DNA from 2 places in the Cupriavidus oxalaticus genome. Region 1 is predicted to be linked to the other one. Evidence: predicted binding sites of a transcription regulator. Region 1 holds the regulator's gene; the other holds the start of a gene.

Region 1 (7,141 bases):
TGACCGAGATCGCCAGGCTGATGCGCGCCAGTTCGCCGCCGGACGCGACCCGCGCCAGCGGCCGCGCGCTGACGCCGGCATGGCCGGCCACCAGGAACTCGACCTGCTCCAGGCCGTAGCTCTGGCCTTCTTCCAGCGTGTTCAGCGCGGCGACGAAGCTGCCGCCCGCCATCGACAGGCCCTGCATGGCCTCGGTGACCGCGGCCGACAGCGCCTGCGCCGCCTGCGAGCGCGCATGGCTGAGGTGCTGCGCCAGCGTCAGGTAGGCGGCCTTGGCGGCGGCTTCGCGCGCCATCACCTTGTTCAGGTCCTGCGCGGCCTGCAGGTCGTCGAGCTGCTGGCGGCGCGCCAGCAGCTCATCGGGCAGCTGCTCGGGAGGCAGGCGGTACTTGCGCGCGGTGGCGTGCAGCGCGTGCATGCGTTCTTCGACGGCCTGCAGCCGTTCCGGATCCAGCTCGAGCCGGTCGACGTAGCGGGTCAGCGAGTGCGCGGCTTCCTCGGCCTGCACCTGGGCCGGCTCGAGCGCGGCCAGCACGTCGCGCAGCGCCGGGTCGACGTCGGCCAGCTGCTGCAGCCGGTGCACGATCGTGTTCAGCGCCGACAGCACCGAGCCGTCGGCCTCGGACAGCGCGTCCAGCGCCGCGCGGCTGCCGTCGATCAGCCCGGCGGCGTGCGACAGGCGGTTGTACTCGGCCTGGATCTCTTCCCATTCGCCCGGCTGCGGGTTGAGCTTGTCGAGCTCGCCCACCTGCCACTCCAGCCGCTCGCGCTCGAGCTGCATCTCGCGCGACTGGTGCTCGACCGCCTCGCGCTGGCGCACGCAGGCGCGCCACGCGCGCCAGGCCTCGGCCACCGCGCCGGCCTGCTGGGTCAGCCCGGCGTGGGCATCGAACAGCAGGCGCTGGGCATCCGGGCGCAGCAGCAGCTGGTGCGCGTGCTGGCCGTGGATGTCGACCAGCTGGTCGCCCACTTCGCGCAACTGCGCCAGCGTGGCCGCGGCGCCGTTGATAAAGGCCTTGCTGCGGCCGCCGGCATCGACCGTGCGGCGCAGCAGCACCGAGCCGGCGCCGTCGTCATCGTCGCCATCGGCGGCATTGAGCTCGCGCTCGGCCAGCCAGGCGTCGAGCGCCGGGTGGGTCGTGAACGTGGCGCTGATGCTGGCGCGTGGGGCGCCTTCGCGCACGATGCCGGCGTCGGCGCGCTCACCCAGCACCAGGGCCAGGGCGTCGATCAGGATCGACTTGCCGGCGCCGGTCTCGCCGGTGAAGACGGTGAAGCCGGAGGTGAAATCCAGGTCGAGCGAGTCGACGATGACGAAATCGCGGATGGACAGGCTGCGCAGCATCGTGGCGGGAAGTGGGATCGGTCCGGGAGGGCGGGCTGGCGATGGGTCGGGGTGGCTAGCTCGGGCTCTGGGGGCGGCTCAGAGGCGGTTGTCTTCGGACGGGTATTCGTGCCAGTGCAGCTTCTTGCGCAGCGTGGCGTAGTAGTTGTAGCCCACCGGGTGCAGCAGGTTGATGCTCTTCTCCGAGCGCCGCACCACGATGCGGTCGCCGGGCAGCAGCGAGGTCAGCGACTGCATGTCGAAGTTGACGCTGGCGTCGCGCGCGCTGGCGACCTCGATGGTGACCTCCGCATCGTGCGGCAGCACGATCGGCCGGTTCGACAGCGCATGCGGGGCGATCGGCACCAGCACCACGCCCGACAGCGTCGGGTGCAGGATCGGGCCGCCGGCGGACAGCGCGTAGGCGGTCGAGCCGGTCGCGGTCGACACGATCAGGCCGTCCGAACGCTGGTTGTACATGAAGTTGCCGTCCACGGACACGGCCAGCTCGACCATGCCGGAAATGCCCGAGCGGTTCACCACCACGTCGTTCAGCGCCAGCGCGGAAAAAATGATGCTGTCGTCGCGTACCACGCGTGACTCGAGCAGCAGCCGGTTCTCGGCCTCGTAGCGGCCGTCGAGCATGTCGGGCAGCACCGTGTGCACGTCTTCCAGCGCGATGTCGGTCATGAAGCCGAGCCGCCCGTGGTTGACCCCGATCAGCGGCACGTCGTGGCCGGCCAGCTGGCGGGCGATGCCCAGCAGCGTGCCGTCGCCGCCCAGCACCACCGCCACGTCGGCGTGCTGGCCGATTTCCTCGGCCGACAGGGCAGGGTAGGCGGTCAGCCCGGTGGCCAGCGCGGTTTCGCGCTCGAACACCACATCCTGGCCATTGCGCAGGATATAAGAGGCGATCTCCTCCAGCGGTCCTTCGATGCCGGCAGTCGAGTAGCGGCCCACCAGGGCGACGGTGTGGAACGAAGTGCGCAAGGCGCTGGCTCTCTGGGGCGCGGACATGCCGGGATTAGACCATACCGCCGCTGCCGTTGCCAGCAGGCGGCGCCGCCGCAACCCAGGCGGGGCGCCAGAAGGTCTAAAACTTGCGTAAAATCGGGGCATCATGGATGAACGTTCCAAAACGCTGCTCAAGACCCTGATCGAGCGCTACATCGCCGAAGGCCAGCCGGTCGGATCCCGCACCCTGTCGAAGTACTCGGGGCTGGACCTGTCGCCGGCGACCATCCGCAATGTGATGTCCGACCTGGAGGAAATGGGCTTTATCGCCAGCCCGCACACGTCGGCAGGCCGCATCCCGACGCCGCGCGGGTACCGGCTGTTCGTCGATTCCATGCTGACGGCCAAGCCGCTGGAGCGCAACGCCGACCTGGCCGAGCTGACCGGCCAGATCCAGGGCCAGCTCGGCGGCCAGCAGCTCGGGCCGCAGCGCATGATCACGACGGCGGCGCGCACGCTGTCCAACCTGTCGCACTTCGCCGGCGTGGTGATGACGCCCCGGCGTGCGCAGGCGTTCCGGCAGATCGAATTCATGCGCCTGTCCGAGAAGCGCATCCTGCTGATCATCGTCAGTCCCGAGGGCGATGTGCAGAACCGGATCATCCAGACCGAACTGGCATACACCCCGGCCCAGCTGATCGAGGCGGCCAACTACTTCAACTCGCACTACGCCGGCATGAGCTTCGACGCCGTGCGCGGCCACCTGCGCGTCGAGCTGCGGGACCTGCGCCGCGACATGTCGCAGCTGATGCAGGCCGCGGTCGAGGCAGGCAGCGTGGCCGAGGACGAGGAAGACGACCACGTCTATATCAGCGGCGAGCGCAAGCTGCTGGAAGTGGAAGACCTGTCTTCCAGCATGGACAAGCTGCGCCGGCTGTTCGACGTGTTCGAGCACAAGACCAGCCTGCTGCAGCTGCTCGACGTTTCCAGCCACGCGCAGGGCGTGCAGATCTTCATCGGCGGTGAAAGCCAGCTGGTGCCGCTGGAAGACATGGCGGTCATCACCGCGCCGTACGAGGTCGACGGGCAGATCGTCGGCACCCTCGGCGTGATCGGCCCGACACGCATGGCGTATGAGCGCGTGATCCCGATCGTCGACATCACCGCGCGGCTGCTGTCCAGCGCGCTGAGCCAGAACCAGTGACGCGGCAGGCTGGCCTGACAAGCTGCCCCATTCCTGCCGAGCGCCGCCTGCGCCGGCGCGCCGCCGTGGCGCGCTCCCGGCCGTGCGCCAACCCGGAAGCGACATGACGTTTTCACCCGAACCGGTCTACCAGCACGGACAGGCGCCGCGCACGGCGATCCTGCTGGTCAACCTGGGTACTCCCGATGCACCCACGCCGAAGGCAGTGGGGCGCTACCTGAAGGAATTCCTGTCCGACCCGCGCGTGGTCGAGATCCCGCGCGCCGCCTGGCTGCCGCTGTTGCATGGCGTGATCCTGCCGCTGCGCTCGCGTGCATCGGCGCTGAAGTACGAGTCGATCTGGCTGCGCGAGGCGCATATGACCGGCTCGCCGCTGCTGGTCTACAGCGAGCGCCAGGCGCATGCGCTGCAGCGGCTGCTGAACCAGAACGGCCACGAGGTCACGGTGGCGTGCGCCATGCGCTACGGCAACCCGTCGATCGCCTCGGTGATGGAGGCGCTGCGCCGCCAGGGCTGCGAGCAGGTGCTGGTGCTGCCGATGTATCCGCAGTACTCCGGCACCACTACCGCGACCGCGTTCGACGAAGTGTTCCGCGTGCTCGGCCAATGGCGCAACCAGCCCGAGCTGCGGCTGGTCAAACATTTCCATGACCACCCGGCTTATATCTCGGCGCTGCACCAGCAGGTCGGGGCCTACTGGTCACAGCATGGCATGCCCGACTTCGCGCGCGGCGACAAGCTGATCCTGTCGTTCCACGGCGTGCCGCGGCGCACGCTGGAGCTGGGGGACCCGTATCACTGCGAGTGCCTGAAGACCGGCCGGCTGCTGGGTGACGCGCTGGGCCTGCAGCCGGGGCAGTACCAGGTGACGTTCCAGTCTCGTTTCGGCAAGGCGGAGTGGCTGCAGCCGTACACGGCCCCGACGCTGGCCGAACTCGGCAAGGTTGGCGCCGGCCGGGTCGATGTGTTCTGCCCGGGCTTCCCGGCAGACTGCATCGAGACGCTGGAGGAAATCGCGATGGAAGGGCAGACCGAGTTCAAGGTCGCGGGCGGCAAGGATTTCCACTTTATTCCTTGCCTGAACGACGCGGCGCCGTGGGTGGCGGCGATGGCGGAGATTGCCCTGCAGCACCTGCAGGGCTGGCCGCTCGATACGCCGCACCCGCATGAACTGGAAGCGCGCCGCTCGCGCGCGCAGACCCGGGGAGCCGCAGCATGAACGTGGATTACGAAGCGGATGCGCGCCAGCGCATCGACAAATGGCTATGGTGCGCGCGTTTCTTCAAGACGCGCTCGCTTGCGGCCGAGGCGGTGGAGCGCGGCAAGGTGACTGTCAACGGGCAGCTGGTCAAGAATTCGCGCGAAGTGCGGCCCGGCGACAAGGTCGCGCTCGAAGCGCACCAGCAGCGCTGGGAACTGCAGGTCAAGGGCATTGCCCCGGCGCGCGGCCCGGCACCGGTGGCGCAGACGCTGTATGAAGAAAGCGCCGACAGCCAGGCGCGCCGGCAGGCCGAGGCCGAGCGCCGCCGCCTGCAGCCGGAGCCCGCCGCGCAGTTGCAGGGCCGCCCGACCAAGCGCGACCGCCGCCGCATCGATGATTTCCGGCACTGAGGCTGGCAGCGTGTTGGACAAAACGACACGCGGCAGCGCCGGCAGGGTGCCGGGGCCGCCGCGGTGCGGGCTTGTGCCGGGAAATTGCGCGGGCGCCTATTCCTGCGTGACTTGCTGGGTGACGATAGGAACGATGTAGTGCTTGAACACCGCCTTGCCACTGCCATACTCGGTATCGCGCGGCGTGAAGGCGCCGGACAGGCAGATAAAGGCGGTCATGACCGCCAGGGCGGCCACGAGGCAGAGCGTCACGACTGGCAGCTTATGCATGGCCAACCTTTCGGAAGAGGCACAAAAATGAACCATCTCCAGGCTCCCATCATTTTTGTCATTTTTCTTAATGAGAATGGTAGTGAGTGCAGTGCAGCAAGGCAATAAGGCGCCAATTGCATAACTCACGCCTTTGTAACCGCTTGTTTCCGCGTCTCGCCGGCGCCACTCTTGAAATCCGGCGCGACGCCACCAATTGCCGCTAAACACGCCGATTGACCCACCGCGGCCGTGCCCACGGACGGCCGCGCCAATGCATTGATACGGATCGACATGGAAGAACAGAAGCAGACGCCATCCAACCCGACGCCCAACGACGAAGCCAGCGCTGCCGCCGCGCAGGAGAGCGCCGCGCCGGAGGCTGCCGCCGTGGAGGACGTGGCGGCCCAGCTGGCCGCCCTGGAAGCCAAGGCGCGTGAGCATTACGACCTGTACATGCGCGCGGTCGCGGAAGGCGAGAATATCCGCCGCCGGGCGCAGGAAGACGTCACCAAGGCCCACAAATTCGCCATCGAGAACTTCGCCGACAACCTGCTGCCGGTGATGGACAGCCTGCAGGCCGCGCTGGCGGACGGCTCGGGCGACATCGCCAAGCTGCGCGAAGGCGTCGAACTGACCGCGCGCCAGCTGGCCGCCGCGTTCGAGCGCGGCAAGATCGTGGAACTGAACCCGGTCGGCGAGAAGTTCGACCCGCACCGCCACCAGGCCATCTCGATGGTGCCGGCCGACCAGGAACCCAATACCGTCGTCACCGTGCTGCAGCGTGGCTATACCATTGCGGACCGCGTGCTGCGGCCGGCACTGGTGACGGTGGCGGCACCGAAGTAAGCCAGGACCGCCTGGCGGCTGACGTTGCGCCCGGTGCCGTTCAGGCCCGGGCGTTTTGCTTTTTGCCTTTGCGGGAGCCAACCCGGGAGCCAACCATGTCAAGCGAATCGCCGGCCGGCGCGCCGTCCGCGGACCAGGCCGCGGCCCCCCACCTCGACCATCGCGCCTTCGAGGCCTTCGGCATGCGCCAGGTCGACGACGCCAGCATCGACGCCGCGATCGCGCAGGCCGGCGATGCGCTGGTGTGCGTGTTCTTCTGGGGCGTGGATTGCTTCAATTGCGAGATGGCAAAGAAAGCCATGCTCGCCAACCCGGAGCCGATCCGGGCACTGGACCTGCACTGGCTGCACGCCAACGTCTATGAGCACCCCGCATTGGGCAAGCGCTTCGGCTTGCACGGCATCCCGGTGTTCATGTTCTTCCAGAACGGCAAGAAGCTGGGCCGTGCCACCGGCTGGCATGGCCACGGCCAGTTTGCCGCCGCGGTGGCCAATGCCCGGCTGAAGGCCGGCGGCAAGCCGCTGGCGGGATGAACCGGCAAGCCAGGCGGCATCCGGCCTCTAGCGCGACAGCGCGTAGCCGATGCGGAACTGCCAGGGCAGCTTGTGGTTGTAGTCGAGCAGGCTTTCGCCATAGCCGACGAAGTAACCCGCCATCAGGTAACCCGCGGTACCTGGCAGCAGCCGCGCCAGCGGATAGGTGACCTGCGCATCGACGCTGCCGTACCACTTGCGCGTGCCCTTGCGCAGCGTGGCGGCAAACTCCCAGGAATCCGGACGCCCATAGGCGATGCCCAGGTCCATGTAGCCGCGGTAATGGGCGATGTCCGGGTTGTCGCCCTTTTCCACGTAGGCATAGAGCTTTGGCGCGACGCGCCAGTGCCAGTCGTTCTGGTCGCCGATGTAAAACGTCGGCTTGACGAACACGGTGTTGATGCTGCGCGACTCGTC
Region 2 (7,141 bases), 790 kb from region 1:
CCTGCGCAACTCGTCGCATACCGTGGCCAAGATGCTGCAGCCGGTGGGCGAGCACAGCCCAGGCGAAGGGTTGCGGCTGTACAGCTATACCCACCCGGAATACCGCGAGACGCTGACCGACTATTTCTCCCACGAGCCGGCCAACGTGCTGCTGGCACGCGGCACCGAGGGCGAAGTGGTCGCCGATGCGCGCCGCAACAGCCGCATCGACTGGCTGCATGAAGGGCATCAGCAGACGCTGGTCGATCCCACCGGCGGCTCGCTGGCTGACGTGCCGGAACTGCCACCCGGCAATGATGCCGGCCTGACGGCAGCCTGGATCCGGCGCGTGCTCGATGGCGCCGTGCCGGTGCCGGCGCCGATCGCCACGCAGCTCGAAGCCATCCGCGAGTGCCTGAAGCTGGGCACCCGCGTCACCTGGGCCAGCCCGGTCTGAGAGCGGTCCGAGCCCGGCGGTTCAGGGCTTGCGCGCCGGCAGCGGGATGCGCTCGCGCTCGTCGCCCGGCACGCGCGGAAACTGGTCGTCCTCCCAGCGTTTGGCGGCGGCCTCGATGGCCTCCTTGCTGCTGGCCACGAAATTCCAGTAGATAAAGCGGCGGCCGTCGGTCGGGTCCCCTCCCAGCAGCATCACGCGCGAAGGCGCCGTCGCCATCAGCAGCGCCGGCTGCCCGGGCGTCAGCACCACCATGTGCTCGGCCGGCAGCGGCTCGCCGTCCAGCGACACCGCGCCGTCCACCGGGTAGATGCCACGCTCCGCATGCTCGGCAGGGATCTGCACGCTGGCCCCGGCGTCCAGTTCGATCGCCACATACAGGGTGCGGCTGAAGACCTTGACCGGCGAAGTCTTGCCGAAGGCATCGCCGGCGATCACCACCATGCGCACGCCCGGCTGCTCGACGCGCGGCAGCGTTGCCGCGGGATGGTGGAAGAAGGACGGTTCGTCGGTTTCGTGCGACTTCGGCAATGCCACCCAGGTCTGAATGCCGTGCAGGCGCGCGCCGTCGGCACGGACGTGATCGGGCGAGCGCTCGGAGTGGACGATGCCATGGCCGGCAGTCATCCAGTTGACGTCGCCCGGCCGGATCGCCTGCTCGCTGCCCAGGCTGTCGCGGTGCATGATCTCGCCTTCGAACAGGTAGGTGACGGTCGCCAGCCCGATATGCGGATGCGGGCGCACGTCAGCCCCCTCGCCCGGCGGCATCTGCACCGGCCCCATATGGTCGAAGAAGATAAACGGCCCGACCGTCTGGGTCGCAGCGGCCGGCAGCAGGCGGCGGACGGTGAAATCGCCCAGGTCGCGCACATGCGGCTTCAACAAGTGTTCGATAGCAGACATAACTCCTCCGGGGTTGTGAGAGAGGCTGGCAAGCATGCCAGCTTGCCGCCGCTTGCGTCGAGTGTAGGCGCTGGCGCAACGAATCATTCCACTGGGCGTGCAGAACCGGCGGGCACACACTCGCTCTAATAAAAAGTGTATCCGGCCGTGAGTATCCCCGAAGCCGCTTGATAGCTCTGTCACTATGCAATGTGACGGATCAATCGACGGGAACTATCAAAACCATTGGGACTCCAATTAGCACTCACCCGGTTGGAGTGCTAAGATGTGTTGCAGTGCCGCCGCCGCTCTCACAGAGACGCGCGGGGCATGACCCGGCAATCCAACCGCCGGATGCGAAAGGAGCGATTGAGTGAACGCAGTCTTGTCTGCCGACCAAACCCTGACGACTACCCGTCTGCCGACGGCGCCCCGTAGCGGGAGCAGCTTTGCGCTGACCTTCCCGGCGACCGTGGGCAATCTCGACAGCTATATCCAGGCTGTCCACCGAATTCCGTTGCTGACCGCGGAGGAAGAGCAACGCCTGGCGCGCGACCTGCGCGATAACGATTCCGTCGATGCCGCCCGCCAGCTGGTGATGTCCCACCTGCGCCTGGTGGTGTCGATCGCCCGCCAGTACCTGGGCTATGGCCTGCCGCACGCCGACCTGATCCAGGAAGGCAATATCGGCCTGATGAAGGCCGTGAAGCGCTTCGATCCCGAGCAGGGCGTACGCCTGGTTTCGTATGCGATGCACTGGATCAAGGCCGAGATCCACGAGTACGTGCTGAAGAACTGGCGCATGGTCAAGGTGGCCACCACCAAGGCCCAGCGCAAGCTGTTCTTCAACCTGCGCAGCCACAAGCAGGGTTCGCACACGTTCACGCCGGAGCAGGTCGAGGCCGTGGCGCGCGAGCTGAACGTGAAGCCGGAAGAAGTGATGGAGATGGAAACCCGCCTGTCGGGCGGCGACCTCGCGCTGGAAGGCCAGGTCGACGACGGCGAAGAGGAATTCGCCCCCATCGCCTACCTGGCGGACAACCACAATGAGCCGACGCGGGTAATGGAAGCCAAGCGCCAGGACCGCATGCAGGTCGAGGGCCTGGAAGAAGCGCTGGGCCGGCTGGACGAGCGCAGCCGCCGCATCATCGAGGCGCGCTGGCTGAACGTGGCCGACGACGGCTCGGGCGGCGCCACGCTGCATGAGCTGGCCGCCGAGTTTGGCGTCTCGGCGGAGCGCATCCGCCAGATCGAAGCCGCGGCGATGAAGAAGATGAAAGGGGCGCTGCAGGCATTTGCCTGATCCCGGCGCCCATGCAAAAAGCCGGTCCAGCTGGACCGGCTTTTTTTCGCCTTGATTTCGTCCTGATTTCGTCTTGAACCACGGCGGTGCGACGTTATGCCGCACCGCTCGGACACCTGGGACGTCAGGAAAGCAGCTGCTTCAGGTCGTGCGCGATCGGCTCCGGCCCCTGGCCGTGGCGGATGAACAGCCGCAAGCGGCCCTCCGGATCGAACACATAGCTGCCCGCCGAGTGATCCACCGTGTAGTTGTTGGGCGAACTGCCCGGCACCTTGGCGTAGAACACCTTGAAGTCCTTGGCCAGCTTCTGCAGCGCGGCGTCATCGGCCGGGCGCAGCCCCAGGAAGCGCGGGTCGAACGCCGGGACGTACTGTGCCAGCAGCGCCTGCGTGTCGCGCTCCGGGTCGACCGTGACGAACAGCACCTGGACCCGGTCGGCATCCGGACCCAGCTGCTCCATCACCGCCTTGAGCTCGGCCATGGTGGTCGGGCACACGTCCGGACAATGGGTGTAGCCGAAGAACATCACCACCGCCTTGCCCTTGAAGTCGGCAATGGTGCGGACCTTGCCGGTGTGGTCGGGCAGCGAGAAATCCTTGCCGAAATCCGCGGCACCGCTGATATCGACATTGCGGAACGATGCCTTCTGCTGCCCGCAGGCGGCCAGTGCCAGCGCGAGCGCGGCAAGCAGGGAAAAGCGGCGGAAGGCGGAGAACAGGCCGGAGGCGGGTCTGGGCATGCGCGAAAGCTTGTGTGGGGCGGTCAGCGGTGGAAACAGCGGTGAAATAACGATGGAAACGTCGGCGAAAGCACCCAGTATCGCCGATGGCGCCGCCGCGCTGCGTCGGCCGCGACAAGATGCCGCAGCCCGCAGCGTGGCGATGCACGTCAGACCTGCGGCACGAACTTGAAGTAATGGTCGACCAGCAATGCCGCGAACAGCAGCGACAGGTACAGGATCGAGAAGCGGAAGGTGCGTTGCGCCAGCTCGTCCGAGTAGTTGCGGTACATCTTCCAGGCGTAGGCCAGGAAGCCGCCGCCCAGCGCCAGCGCGGCCGCCAGGTAGATGTAGCCGCTCATGCCATAGACAAACGGCAGCAGCGTCGCCGCGATCATGATCAGCGTGTACAGCAGGATATGCAGCAGCGTGTAGCGCTCGCCGTGGGTGACCGGCAGCATCGGCAGGCCCGACTTGGCGTAGTCCGCGCGGCGGTACAGCGCCAGCGCCCAGAAGTGCGGCGGCGTCCATGTGAAGATGATCAGCACCAGGAACCAAGCCTCGGCCGGCACTTCGCCGGCAACGGCGGCCCAGCCCAGCGCCGGCGGCATCGCGCCGGACAGCCCCCCGATGACGATGTTCTGCGGCGTGGCCGGCTTGAGCAGGATGGTGTAGACCACCGCATAGCCCAGGAACGTGGCGAAGGTCAGCCACATCGTCAGGTCGTTGGCGAACTCGTGCAGCATCCACATGCCGGCGCCGCCGAGGATCGCGGAGAACACCAGCGTCTGCGCAGTGGTGATCTCGCCGGTGGCGGACGGACGCCAGGCGGTGCGGCGCATCAGCGCGTCGATCTTCTGCTCGACCAGGCAATTGATGGCGAAGGCGGCGCCGGCGAGCAGCCAGATGCCGGCGGCACCACCGATCAGCACGCGCCACGGCACCATGCCGGGCGTGGCCAGGAACATGCCGATGATGGCGCAGAAGACTGCCAGCTGCGTCACGCGCGGCTTGGTCAGGGCGGCATATTGCCGGGCCAGGTGTCGTATCCGGCTCAGCTTGCCCAGTGAATGAGGGTGTGTAGCGGTAACCACGGAAGGCGTCTTGTCTTTCATGTGGCGCGGGCGGCGTTCGGTGTGGGGGCAGTGGTGAGGGCGGCCCCGCTTGTGAGCCCGGCGAGCCCTATATTGTAGTGGAGGCGGACCAGCAGCAGCAGGAGCACCGCCGCGCCGCCGTTGTGGGCGACCGCGGCGACAAGCGGCCAGTCGAACACGATATTGGACATCCCGGTTGCCAGTTGCAGCACGAGCATGCCGAGCAGCCAGCCTGCCTGCCGGTGCAGCCCCTCGAGCCGGCGCGCACGCAAGCCGAACCACGCCAGGTAGCCCAGCACCACGAACGCAAAGCCCCGGTGCACCCAGTGGATCGCCACCAGCGCCGCGTGCGGGATGTAGTCGCCATCGGCCGTCATGCCAAGCTGGCGCCACAGCGTGAAGCCGTGCCGGAAGTCCATCTCGGGCACCAGCTGGCCGTTGCACAGCGGGAAGTCCGTGCAGGCGAGCACCGCGTAGTTGGTGCTGACCCAGCCTCCCAGGAAAATCTGGATCACCAGCAGCAGCAGGCCGATGCGCACCGGCCAGTGCAGCCGCGCCGCCTGGGGCGCAACCGGGTGCGGCGGGTCGCTGCGCGAGCCCAGCCAGATCAGCGCCGCCAGCAGGCCCATACCCAGCATCAGGTGCGTGACCACGATGATCGGCTGCAGCTTCATGGTCACGGTGAACGCGCCGAACGCGCCTTGCACGCATACCAGCACCAGCACGCCGGTGGCGAACCACGGCGACTGCTTCAGCTCGCGGCGCTTGACCCAGGCCAGCACCATCAGCGCGATGATCAGCACGCCCACCGCCATGGCGAAGTAGCGGTGGATCATTTCGATCCACGCCTTCATCAGCGTCACCGGGCCGCTGGGCAGCGCGGTCTCGGCCGCGCGGATCGGCTCCATCGCGGCGTGCGGGTTGGAGTGGCCGTAGCATCCCGGCCAGTCCGGGCAGCCGAGGCCGGAGTCGGTCAGCCGCGTGAAGCTGCCGAACATGATCAGGTCCAGCGTCAGGAAAGCCGTAATCCAGACCAGCTTGCGGTACTTGTTGCGATCGCCCCTGACCAGCACGTAGCTGAGCGGCAGCAGTGCGATCAGGACGCCGATGATGGCCAGTTGCAGCAGCATGCCCGTCCCCTTAACCGATGCGCGAGACCTTGAGCAGCTTTTTCAGGTCGCCGCTCAGCTTCTTGGGGTCCGGATCCTGCGGGAAGCGCATCATCAGGTTGCCGAGCGGATCCACCAGGAAGAGGGTGTCTTCGGCGCGCTTGCCCGGCTCGGCCGGCAGCCATTGCCGCGCCACCTGCCCGTCGATGCGCAGGAAGCGCACGCCGGCATAGGGCTCGTTGTAGGCGGCGCTCAGGCGCTCGTCGACCTTGCCGTCATCGGTGATCAGCCACACCGGCACGATGCGCTCGCGGTCCTGCCCCTGCCCCGCGCGGATCTGGCGGATGGTGAAGAGCTTCCTGGCACAGGCTTCATCGCAGGCGGACGGGTCGGCCGTCACCAGCAGCCACTTGCCGCGGTACTGCTCCAGCGGCACGGCGTTGCCTTGCTCGTCGGTGACGCGCACCGGCGGCATCGGCCGTTGCGGATCGACCAGCGCGCCGTAGTTGGTGGCGCCGCCCCTGGGCTTGATGACGTAGTAGGTGAAGTAAGAGGCGATCACCGGCGAGGCGCACACCAGCAACAGCATCAGCATCTGCAGGCGGCCGCGCCGCGTGCGCGCGTCGATGCGGGGATCCTGGGGCGAGGCCGCGGTCGCCGGATTCGCCGGATTCGCCGGGGTCCCGGCGGGCGCCGGGGCGGAGTCTTGCTGTGCCATGGGAGTACGTCTGTCCTTGTTCATCTGCAGTCAGGGCCCGTCCCGGAACCTGCCCGGGCGAGCCTGCCATTCGTTCATGCCTTGTTGCGGGCCACGGACGATGCCGCGCGCCGGCGCGCGCGCCAGCCCAGCACGGCCACCAATACCACCGTCAGCGCAGCCAGGCCGAACCACTGGAAGGCATAGCCATAGTGCCGGTCCGCGCCCGCGTCCGCCGGAGCCCAGTCGCGCGCGAGGCCGTCGCCGGTATCGCTGCGCTGCGCGACCACCAGCGGCTGCAGCGCCAGCCCGGTTTCGGCGGCGTAGTCGGCGATTTCCAGGTTCTGGCGGATCTTGCTGCCGGCCTCGGCACTGGCCGCCTGGCCCAGGCCATAGACCCGCGGCACGGCCGCCAGTGCCGTGCCTTCGATGGTCACTTCGCCTTCGGGCGTCGGAAACGGTGCGATCCGGGTGCGATCCTGTGCATCGCGCGGCAGCCAGCCGCGCAATATCAGCACCGCCCGCCTGGCGCCGGCAGCGTCCTGTGTCGGACCGATCACCAGCGGCGTGACCACCAGGAAGCCGGCACGGCTGTCGCCGCTGCGGCCACCTGCGCCGTGGGGGCGATTATCCAGCAATACGGTGCGGACCGTGTCGAAACGCCCGGTCACCCGCACCCGTCGGTCTGTCACATCGTGTGACAGCGGCACGGTGCTTAGCGCCACCGGCGGCTGTGCCGCCAGCGCCTGCAGTCGCGCGGCGCGCGCTTCTTTCTCATGCGCGCGGTTGAGCTGCCAGTTGCCAAGCGCGGCGGTCACGGCGATCACCACCAGCGCAGCAGCCAGCGGCAGCACGCCGAGGATGCGGCCTGCCTTCATTGCGCCGACATACCCGGCGGCATGCAT

What was found. Region 1 encodes HrcA, which represses chaperone genes, less so after heat shock. Its sites were predicted from a motif close to TTAGCACTCNNNNNNNNNGAGTGCTAA; they were not measured.
Region 2: rpoH (RNA polymerase sigma factor RpoH) is a predicted target of HrcA. The motif match lies at 1,574-1,600, and genes of this name have one in related genera.

Annotation. Positions count from the first base shown of each region.
Region 1 is NZ_CP069812.1:1,081,466-1,088,606, forward strand. It holds gene recN (DNA repair protein RecN) at 1-1,345, opposite strand, end outside; gene JTE92_RS17305 (NAD kinase) at 1,424-2,341, opposite strand; gene hrcA (heat-inducible transcriptional repressor HrcA) at 2,445-3,482, shown strand; gene hemH (ferrochelatase) at 3,586-4,701, shown strand; gene JTE92_RS17320 (RNA-binding S4 domain-containing protein) at 4,698-5,093, shown strand; gene JTE92_RS17325 (hypothetical protein) at 5,190-5,363, opposite strand; gene grpE (nucleotide exchange factor GrpE) at 5,637-6,191, shown strand; gene JTE92_RS17335 (thioredoxin family protein) at 6,287-6,724, shown strand; gene JTE92_RS17340 (phospholipase A) at 6,752-7,141, opposite strand, start outside.
Region 2 is NZ_CP069812.1:295,489-302,629, reverse strand. It holds gene ybiB (DNA-binding protein YbiB) at 1-436, shown strand, start outside; gene JTE92_RS13750 (pirin family protein) at 458-1,336, opposite strand; gene rpoH (RNA polymerase sigma factor RpoH) at 1,689-2,618, shown strand; gene JTE92_RS13740 (SCO family protein) at 2,743-3,357, opposite strand; gene cyoE (heme o synthase) at 3,507-4,451, opposite strand; gene JTE92_RS13730 (COX15/CtaA family protein) at 4,448-5,560, opposite strand; gene JTE92_RS13725 (SCO family protein) at 5,571-6,257, opposite strand; gene JTE92_RS13720 (SURF1 family protein) at 6,332-7,141, opposite strand.